Regions from separate parts of the Bacillus sp. DJP31 genome, predicted to be linked through region 1. Evidence: riboswitches for the same ligand, from Rfam matches in the RefSeq annotation. Region 1 holds a riboswitch; each other region holds the start of a gene.

Region 1 (2,202 bases):
AGGACTTGTTGAAGTACCTCAGTGCTTATTAAATCCAGGGGATCTCGCATTAGTACCGGATCCTGGTTATCCTGATTACTGGTCAGGGGTAGAACTTGCAAGAGGAAAGATGGAGTTTATGCCCTTAAAGGCTGAAAATGACTTTTTACCTGATTATAACGAGATTGACCAAGCGGTGTTAGAAAAGGCAAAATTAATGTTTTTAAATTACCCAAATAATCCGACCGGGGCAATTGCTACAAAGGAATTCTTTGAAGAAACTGTTCAGTTATGCAAAGATAATAACATTTGTGTGGTTCATGATTTTGCCTATGGAGCAATAGGATTTGATGGAAAGAAGCCGATAAGCTTTCTTGAAATAGAGGGTGCAAAGGATATTGGAATTGAAATTTATACCCTTTCTAAAACCTACAATATGGCTGGCTGGAGAATTGGATTTGCAGTGGGGAATGAAAGTGTAATTGAATCTATAAATCTCCTCCAGGATCATATGTATGTAAGTTTGTTTGGTGGGATACAAGTTGCTGCTGCAACTGCTTTATTATCTCCACAGAATTGTGTAGATGAATTAGTCGATCGTTATGAAGCTAGACGTAATACGTTTATTGAAGGGTTGAAGGGCATAGGCTGGGATGTTGATGCACCCTCAGGTTCGTTTTTTGCTTGGCTTCCGGTTCCAAAAGGATTTACATCTGTGAGTTTCTCAGATTACTTACTTGAGGAAGCTCATGTTGTAGTAGCTCCAGGAATTGGATTTGGTCCATACGGAGAAGGCTTTGTCAGGGTTGGACTTTTGTCTGATGAAGATAGGTTGCTTGAGGCAGTGAATCGGATAAAAGCCTTGAACATATTTTAGGATTGACAAAAATCCCTCAAGCTGTCATAATCCAAATTAATTTGATTAAGATTTAATAATTAAATAGTATTTCTTATTAAGAGTAGGCGGAGGGACTAGCCCGATGAAGCCCGGCAACCGATTTATCTATACACAGTCTAGATAAGCACGGTGCTAATTCTTGCAGCTATGCGCTGAGAGATAAGGAGACGGTGAATTTAAACGATACCCTCTTCTTATTGAAGAGGTTTTTTTCATTTAAAATGTTTTTTTATAAATTGAGGTGTTGAAATTGACAAGAATAAAAGCTACTTATCTCATACATGACGCAAAAAACGATTTATCCAAAAAAGCAGAAGGTATTGCCCTTGGTTTGACGATTGGATCGTGGACCGACCTTCCAAAACTCCAGCAGGAACAGTTGAAAAGGCATAAAGGAGAAGTTCTTTCCATACAAGAGCTCGAGGATAGTCAAAAGGCTAACCAATATTTTGGAAAGAAACTAAAACGTGGAATAGTTACAATCTCCTATCCGATAGAAAATTTTTCACTCGATATCCCAGCTATTTTGACAACTGTGTTTGGGAAGCTATCTCTCGATGGAGAAGTTAAATTAGTAGATTTGGATTTTTCTGCTGAAGTAAAGAGTGCTATGCCTGGTCCAAAATTTGGAATCGAGGGTATTCGTTCAAAGCTCGGTGTCTTTAACAGACCATTAGTGATGAGTATTTTTAAAGGTGTACTTGGTAGAGATATTCACTACCTAAAAGATCAACTTAAGGAACAAGTTTTAGGTGGCGTGGATCTAGTGAAGGATGATGAGATCCTTTTTGATAACCCACTCACTCCTTTTGAGAATAGAATTGAAATCGGTAAAAATGTGCTAAACGAAGTTTTTGAGACAACTGGCCATCGAGCCCTTTATGCTGTGAATTTATCGGGGCGTACGTTTGAATTAAGAGAGAAAGCAAGAAGAGCTAGAGAACTTGGTGCTGATTGTTTATTGTTTAATGTATTTGCTTATGGAATGGATGTTTTACAAGCATTGGTTGAGGATCCAGAAATCGATTTACCCATCATGGCTCATCCAGCAGTAAGTGGAGCCATCACACCATCAGAGTTTTATGGTATACAAAATCCGTTGTTGCTAGGAAAGCTATTGAGATATGCGGGTGCTGATTTTTCACTGTTTCCTTCTCCTTACGGAAGTGTAGCGCTAAAGCGAGAAGAAGCACTTGGAATTGCGGCTGAACTGACTATAAACGAATTGTTCAAGAAGACTTTTCCAGTGCCTTCTGCTGGTATTCATCCTGGTTTGGTTCCATTTTTGGTCAAAGATTTTGGAATTGATTCTGTCATTAATGCTG
Region 2 (2,202 bases), on a different contig from region 1:
TGTATGCCCCAGATAAAACCTTCATGAGAGTAGATTTTCCAGCGCCATTGGCCCCAATTAAGGCATGTACTTTGCCTGTCTCTGTTACAAAATCCACATTGTTTAATGCCTTCACACCTGGAAACTCAATGGAGATGTTGTTCATTCGAAGTACTGTAGCCGTCATTATTTTTTCCTCCCTTCATAAAAGTAGACACTCTCTTTACTAGGTAAAGAGAGTGTCCCGATACGGGTAAACGCTATTTTTTATAGTGATCCTTTAATACCTTCATCCACTCTTCTTCAAAAGCAGTAGAAGTTCCCCAGCCTTCAACGATGTCAGCAAGGTTGACCATGTTAACGGCCCCATCTGATTTACGTAAATCTTCTTGGGAAATTAATGATGCTTCTAAATCATATGTTGGGGGCGTTTCTTCACCAGCAAGTTTCTTCGCTAGTAATCTCAAATTGACAGCACCAATTAGTTTGGGATCTACTGCTGCTGTGTATTTCCATGGACTTGGGTTCGCTTGAATTTCTTGAAGATCTGCATTCGAAACATCAATTCCATAGATTTTAATCTCGTCACGACCTGCTTCTTGAATCGCACGTGTTGCCCCAATCGCAAAGGCATCCCATGAGGCAAAAATCGCATCAATTTCACCCTTTGGATGCTTGTTTAGCATAGCAGCTACTGCATTTTGAGTTTGGACAGATGTATCAGCAGCCGCCACACCGAAACGCTCAACTTCTTTGATTCCAGGGTTACTCTTTAGCGTATCTTGGTAAACAGCGTTACGTCTGACCATTGGAGGGAATCCATCAACCCATAAGTACACGATATTGGCTTCTCCATTATGTTCCTTCACCAATTGATCAAGTGCTAATTTGGCTAACTCTTCATCATTTTGAGAAGTCAACGTCACCCCTTCAACCGTTGCAATGTCAGGGTTCGAGTCAAAAGTTACCACACTCTTTCCAGCTTCAGTCAGCTTTTTAACTCCATCAACCGTCGCGGCATCATCACCGTGTGAAATAATAAACCCATCATAATCCTGTGTTAAAGCTTGCTCAATCGCATCGTGGAACTTAGCTGAATCCCCGTTAGCCGTGAACACATCCACTTCAAAGCCTAATGCTTCTCCCTCTTCCTTCGCTCCAGCTAAAAATTGAGCCGTATGGTCATCTCCACCAATTTTGCGGATCACCTTAATTTTCGCCCCTTCACCATTTGCAAATCGTTCTGGTACATTTTCAAAGGATACTTTTTCATTTGTACTTGCCTTTTCACCTGACGAACATCCTGTTAAAAGTATTGATAATGCTAGTGCTGAAGTGAAAGCTGTTTTAATGATTGAATTTCTCATGTTGATTGTCTCCCTTTAATTTCTGATTTTGTGGTTACTAGATTAGGAGAGGATTCACGCGTTTAAACGTAAAAAAACCTCTCAAAGAGAGGTTTCATCGCAATATATCGGATGTTCCTCTCTTATCTGTCAAAACAAATAAATGTTTTGCAGGATTTAGCACCAATTCCATAATGAAATGGAACGGTTGCCGGGCATCATAGGGCCAGTCCCTCCGCCTCTCTAGATAAGAGATTACGTATTTAATTATTAAGAAAATTTATATTCCTTACTTTAATGGGTTGTGGGGTGGATGTCAATATAAAAATAATAACATGTAAGAATGATTCGTTCTTGTAAGATGAGAGTATACGGTATCAAATAATACCGAATATGAACTAACCTAAAAAAACGCTCACATAAAACAAAAATGGGAACATAAGCGCAAAAAATATATGAAAAATAGAATGAAGATTAAAAAGGCGTAAAAGGACGATGGTAATGATGTGTGGGTTTTTAAGAGGAAGATAAATAATTTTGACGCATACATAAAGTTAAAGACGGATAAACGTGGTTGTGTCTGTATTTCTTTTCATAGAGACTGGGGATAAAATCATATCACTGAGGGGTGGTTAAATTTGGTAATTTAGGTTAAAGAAGAAAATTCTAATATAAAATAGTAAGAAGGATAGATATCCTAATGTCTAAGAACATTTGGTGTGAAATGTGCCAGGAGGAGGTGCAGTCATACAACATAATTCAAAAAAAATGAGTTATATGCCTATAAAGGAGAGTCCATTGAAGTAAATGCAAGTGTAGCCATTTGTCCTCATTGTGAATCGGAATTACCTGATGAACAACTTGATGGAGCTATTAT
Region 3 (2,202 bases), on a different contig from region 1:
GAAGAATTAGTACCTCATTTGCCGATAAAAAAAGTGAATCTTAATTATATACCAAAGATCTCAGAACAATTGGAGATTCAAAGTGTACCATGTCTTTTGCTATTTAAAGAGGGACAATTAAAAAAGAGAATATTTGCGTTTCAATCGGTTGACTTTCTGTATACAGAACTGAAAAACATTTGAAAGTACTTGTAGATTACTTATTATGAAATTTCCTCACTTCGAATGTTCAACAAGAAATTATTCACCTTAAAATAAACAAAGGCTGGAAAGAGAAGGAGATAGCAAGTTTTCTAATTATGAGCGCGGGTAAGGTTAAAATCAACATGTTTCGAGCAAGAAAGCATTTGAAAACAAGGTTTCACCAACAATTTACAGCATAGAAGGGCATTCACCAATTTTGGTGGATGCTTTTTTCCTTTTCTATTGGAATTTGTTAAGTAATCGTTCAATCTGTCAAACCTTCTGTAAGTCCTGCCTAATTTTCTCAACAAATGACATATTTCTCAGGAAATAAACAGAAATATGTATGATTATGTATTTCTCTTAATAAACTGTCGAACGATAAATAAAGGTAGTTCAATTCAATCTGTGGAATTCACTAAGTAGAATAAAAACGGGAGTGAGAGTTACATGATTGAGCTACTTAAAAGATTTTCTGCGGTTGTTTTAAATGAACCACATCTGAAACCAGTTCTTCCACAGGAAGCAATGATCATTTGTTTTCAATATGATTACAATCTCCTATATCTTCAAATTTCAGCTAGCCATTGTAAGGTTTATAAAAGTTGTCATGATCAAATTGACATTTTGATTAAGGGTAATTCGGATTCAGTAAATCTCATCATCACCGGGAAGGAAAGATTAAGAAAGCTGGAGTCTAGAAGTGAAATAAAAATCACCGGGAAATTTAAGGATATATTAGTAGTAGAGACCCTATTTTGTCTATGTGAGAAAAGACTTTCAGCATAATTAATAAATAGGTGCATACAATTCTTATCAAAACAGATTATAATTCGATGGTTTAAAATTTTCAAAAAATAGTTTGACAGGTAAAAAAGAGCTGTGATATAGTCAATTCATAGCAATGATGAATTAGCAAGCTGAAGCGTTAATTGAATAGAGTTTTCTTATCCAGAGTGGTGGAGGGTCTGGCCCTATGATACCCGGCAACCGATTTTCAAGTTTACTTGAAAACACGGTGCCAATTCCTGCAGAGTGTAAAAACTCTGACAGATAAGAAGAGATGAATGTATACTTTCACCCTCTTCTTATTGAAGTGGGTTTTTTTAATGGGGATTTTTAAAACGTACAATTAGTTTAAGGGAAGGAGTCATGCAGAAGGTGAAGGAAGAAATAGCGTCTGAATATGGCGAAATTAATATAGGGGACTTTACAACCGAGCTTGGCATTACCATTCCAGATGTCTACATTGCATTTGAACGAATTGGTCATAAAACTTCTCCCGTCATCCTTGTATGTCATGCCTTAACGGGTAATCAGTTTTCGGTCGGAACAAGGGATCAGCCTGGATGGTGGTCTGGACTCATTGGTGATGGGGGATATATTGATACAACTAAATGGCAAGTGATTACGATGAATGTACTTGGAGGCTGTAATGGGACATCAGGTCCTTTAAGCCTTGATGGAAATGGGAATCCTTATAGATCTTCTTTTCCGTTTGTGACAGTTAGGGACATTGTGAACAGTCAATACCAAGCATTGGAAAAGTTGAATATCCATAAGGTTCATGCCATAATCGGTGGCTCACTTGGTGGTATGCAGGTCCTTGAATGGGGAATTCTTTATCCCGAATTTGCGAAGACTTTGTTTCCGCTAGCGACTTCTCCCTACTTGAGTGATTTTGGAATAGCCTATAATTCAATTGCGCGTTATGCCATAACAAATGATCCGCGGTGGCAAAATGGAGAATATGAGGCCAATCCAGAGCTTGGTCTAAGTATAGCAAGGATGATTGGAATGATCTCTTACCGTTCAGCAGACTTATTCAATCAAAGATTTTCAAGAGAGGAACGGGATGGCTGGGGTGATCATCATCTGGAAAGTTCGTATCAAATTGACTCCTATTTAAAGTATCAGGGTGAGAAATTCTTAAAAAGATTTGATGCGAATAGCTATTTATATTTACTCAAGGCAATGGACCACCACAATATTGGTCATGAACGAGGAGGCTGGAAGCAA
Region 4 (2,202 bases), on a different contig from region 1:
ATTCTCTCGAAAATGAGGAAGGAAAAAGCTAACTTTGATGATGTTTTAAAAGAAGCCCAGGAGCTTGGGTACGCTGAAGCAGATCCTTCGAACGATGTTTTAGGAACAGATGCTTTTTATAAGCTCATGATATTAAGTAACCTTATTTATCAAGAGCAACCCAGTTGGGAGGATGCAGTTAAAATAGGTGTTAACCAAGTGTCGACAAGCGACCTATTGCTTGGAGAAAAGCTGGGACTTCGCTTAAAGCTACTGGCAACTTTGCAAATGCACAATGAAGAAATCACTGCTGAAGTCAAACCTACATTTGTTGGAGCAGAACATCCTTTATACAATGTTGAAGGTGTGAACAATGGAATTGTTATTACAACAGATTTAGTGGGAACAATTCTTTTACAAGGTCCTGGGGCAGGTTCAAAGGCAACAGCTAGTGCAATGATAGAGGACTTGGTTTATATTCGACAGCAAGAAAAACCTAAAACCGAGCATTCACGGTCAAGCTACCATACACAGAATCAGCATGATGGCGCTCCAACATCCGTTTGGTTAGCAGTTATCGAAGAGACTACTTCAAAAGCCTTAAAAAACAATTATTCTATCTCAAGTAAATTAGATAAGTTCAACACTAAGCTTTTGCAAAGAGATGTGGTCAAGAACGAAACTGGATATGTTATTGCTAGTCTGCTTCAAGGCAAGGAGGAGAATGTACTAAATTATTTGCAAACACTTAAGCAAGAAAAATTAAGATTTTACCCAGTTTCAACAACCGGCTTTTCCATTCAAAGCCACGAGCATACGCCTAACCTGTTACAAACCACAATTTAATAGTCTTCTTATCAAGAGAGGTAGAGGGACTGGCCCTTTGAAACCCGGCAACCATTACATTCCGTGTAACTGGTGCTAATTCCAGCAGAGTTTTAATTCTGAAAGATAGGAAGGGGAAATTTGCTTAGGCATCCTCTTCTTAGATAGGGTGTTTTTATTTTATAAAATAATGAAATGGGGAAATGACTATGACAAATCATTCATACGGTTTAGAAACATTATTACTACACGGAGGCCATGCGCCAGATCCTACAACGGGATCACGTGCTGTTCCAATTTATCAAACTTCTTCCTATGTTTTTCACAGTACGGAACATGCACAACGATTATTCTCATTAGATGAGCCAGGAAACATCTACTCTCGTATTGGGAATCCAACGGTCGATGTGCTAGAGAAAAGAATTGCTCTTTTGGAAGAAGGGGTAGCTGCTGTTGCGACATCTTCAGGTCAGGCAGCGATCACTTTAACCATCTTCAATCTGGCACATGCAGGTGACGAAATTGTTGCAGCTACTAACCTTTATGGTGGAACGTATAATTTGTTTGCCGTCACGTTGCCAAAGTACGGCATTAAAGTTCATTTTGTAGATCCAACAGATCCAGAGAATTTCAGAAAAGCCATTACACCAAATACAAAGGCTGTTTTTGCTGAAACAATTGGTAATCCAAGTTTACAAGTTTTAGATATTGAGGCAGTGGCAAATATTGCCCATGAAGCTGGTATTCCATTAATTGTGGATAGCACATTTGCATCACCATCCCTTTGCAAGCCAATCAAGTGGGGCGCAGATATTGTCATCCACTCTGCTACAAAATGGATTGGAGGACATGGTACTTCAGTTGGTGGTTTAGTTATTGATGGAGGTCGTTTTAATTGGAATAGCGAGAAATTCCCTGGCTTTACGGAACCAGACCCGAGCTACAATGGCCTTGTTTATGCGAATGACTTTGGAACATTAGCCTTTATAACCAAATTACGCGTTCAATTACTTAGAGATTTTGGATCATGCTTAAGTCCATTTAATGCTTTCTTAATTTTACAAGGATTAGAAACACTTCAGCTTCGTATGGAGAAACATACGAAAAATTCTCTAGAAGTGGCCAAATATTTAGCTCAGCATCCAGCCGTTGAATGGGTAACGTATCCAGGACTTGAATCACATCCTACACACAACTTGGCAAAAAAATACTTAACAGATGGAGACGGGGCTGTTGTTGTATTTGGAATAAAAGGTGGCAGAGAAGCAGGAAAGACCTTTATCGACTCGCTATCGTTATGGTCACATTTAGCGAATGTTGGAGATGCTCGTTCTCTCGTGATTCACCCAGCTTCAACCACTCATCAACAGCTGTCACCTGAACAATTAAAGAAATCAG

What was found. Region 1 has a riboswitch for S-adenosylmethionine ahead of mtnW (2,3-diketo-5-methylthiopentyl-1-phosphate enolase). Riboswitches for the same ligand answer to the same signal wherever they lie in the genome.
Positions count from the first base shown of each region.
Region 2: it holds a riboswitch for S-adenosylmethionine, as region 1 does, so the genes downstream of both, ACOI1C_RS19070 (sugar ABC transporter substrate-binding protein) here and mtnW (2,3-diketo-5-methylthiopentyl-1-phosphate enolase) in region 1, are expected to answer to the same signal.
Region 3: it holds a riboswitch for S-adenosylmethionine, as region 1 does, so the genes downstream of both, metX (homoserine O-acetyltransferase MetX) here and mtnW (2,3-diketo-5-methylthiopentyl-1-phosphate enolase) in region 1, are expected to answer to the same signal.
Region 4: it holds a riboswitch for S-adenosylmethionine, as region 1 does, so the genes downstream of both, ACOI1C_RS19675 (PLP-dependent aspartate aminotransferase family protein) here and mtnW (2,3-diketo-5-methylthiopentyl-1-phosphate enolase) in region 1, are expected to answer to the same signal.

Region 1 is NZ_JBMERO010000008.1:113,800-116,001, reverse strand. It holds gene ACOI1C_RS09835 (pyridoxal phosphate-dependent aminotransferase) at 1-856, shown strand, start outside; SAM riboswitch class I at 927-1,043, shown strand; gene mtnW (2,3-diketo-5-methylthiopentyl-1-phosphate enolase) at 1,128-2,202, shown strand, end outside.
Region 2 is NZ_JBMERO010000029.1:33,053-35,254, forward strand. It holds gene ACOI1C_RS19065 (sugar ABC transporter ATP-binding protein) at 1-166, opposite strand, end outside; gene ACOI1C_RS19070 (sugar ABC transporter substrate-binding protein) at 240-1,346, opposite strand; SAM riboswitch class I at 1,466-1,579, opposite strand; partial or broken gene ACOI1C_RS19075 (type II TA system antitoxin MqsA family protein) at 2,102-2,202, shown strand, end outside.
Region 3 is NZ_JBMERO010000032.1:15,818-18,019, forward strand. It holds gene ACOI1C_RS19650 (thioredoxin family protein) at 1-183, shown strand, start outside; gene ACOI1C_RS19655 (hypothetical protein) at 243-383, shown strand; gene ACOI1C_RS19660 (hypothetical protein) at 634-972, shown strand; SAM riboswitch class I at 1,128-1,243, shown strand; gene metX (homoserine O-acetyltransferase MetX) at 1,336-2,202, shown strand, end outside.
Region 4 is NZ_JBMERO010000032.1:18,715-20,916, forward strand. It holds gene ACOI1C_RS19670 (homoserine dehydrogenase) at 1-825, shown strand, start outside; SAM riboswitch class I at 831-937, shown strand; gene ACOI1C_RS19675 (PLP-dependent aspartate aminotransferase family protein) at 1,008-2,202, shown strand, end outside.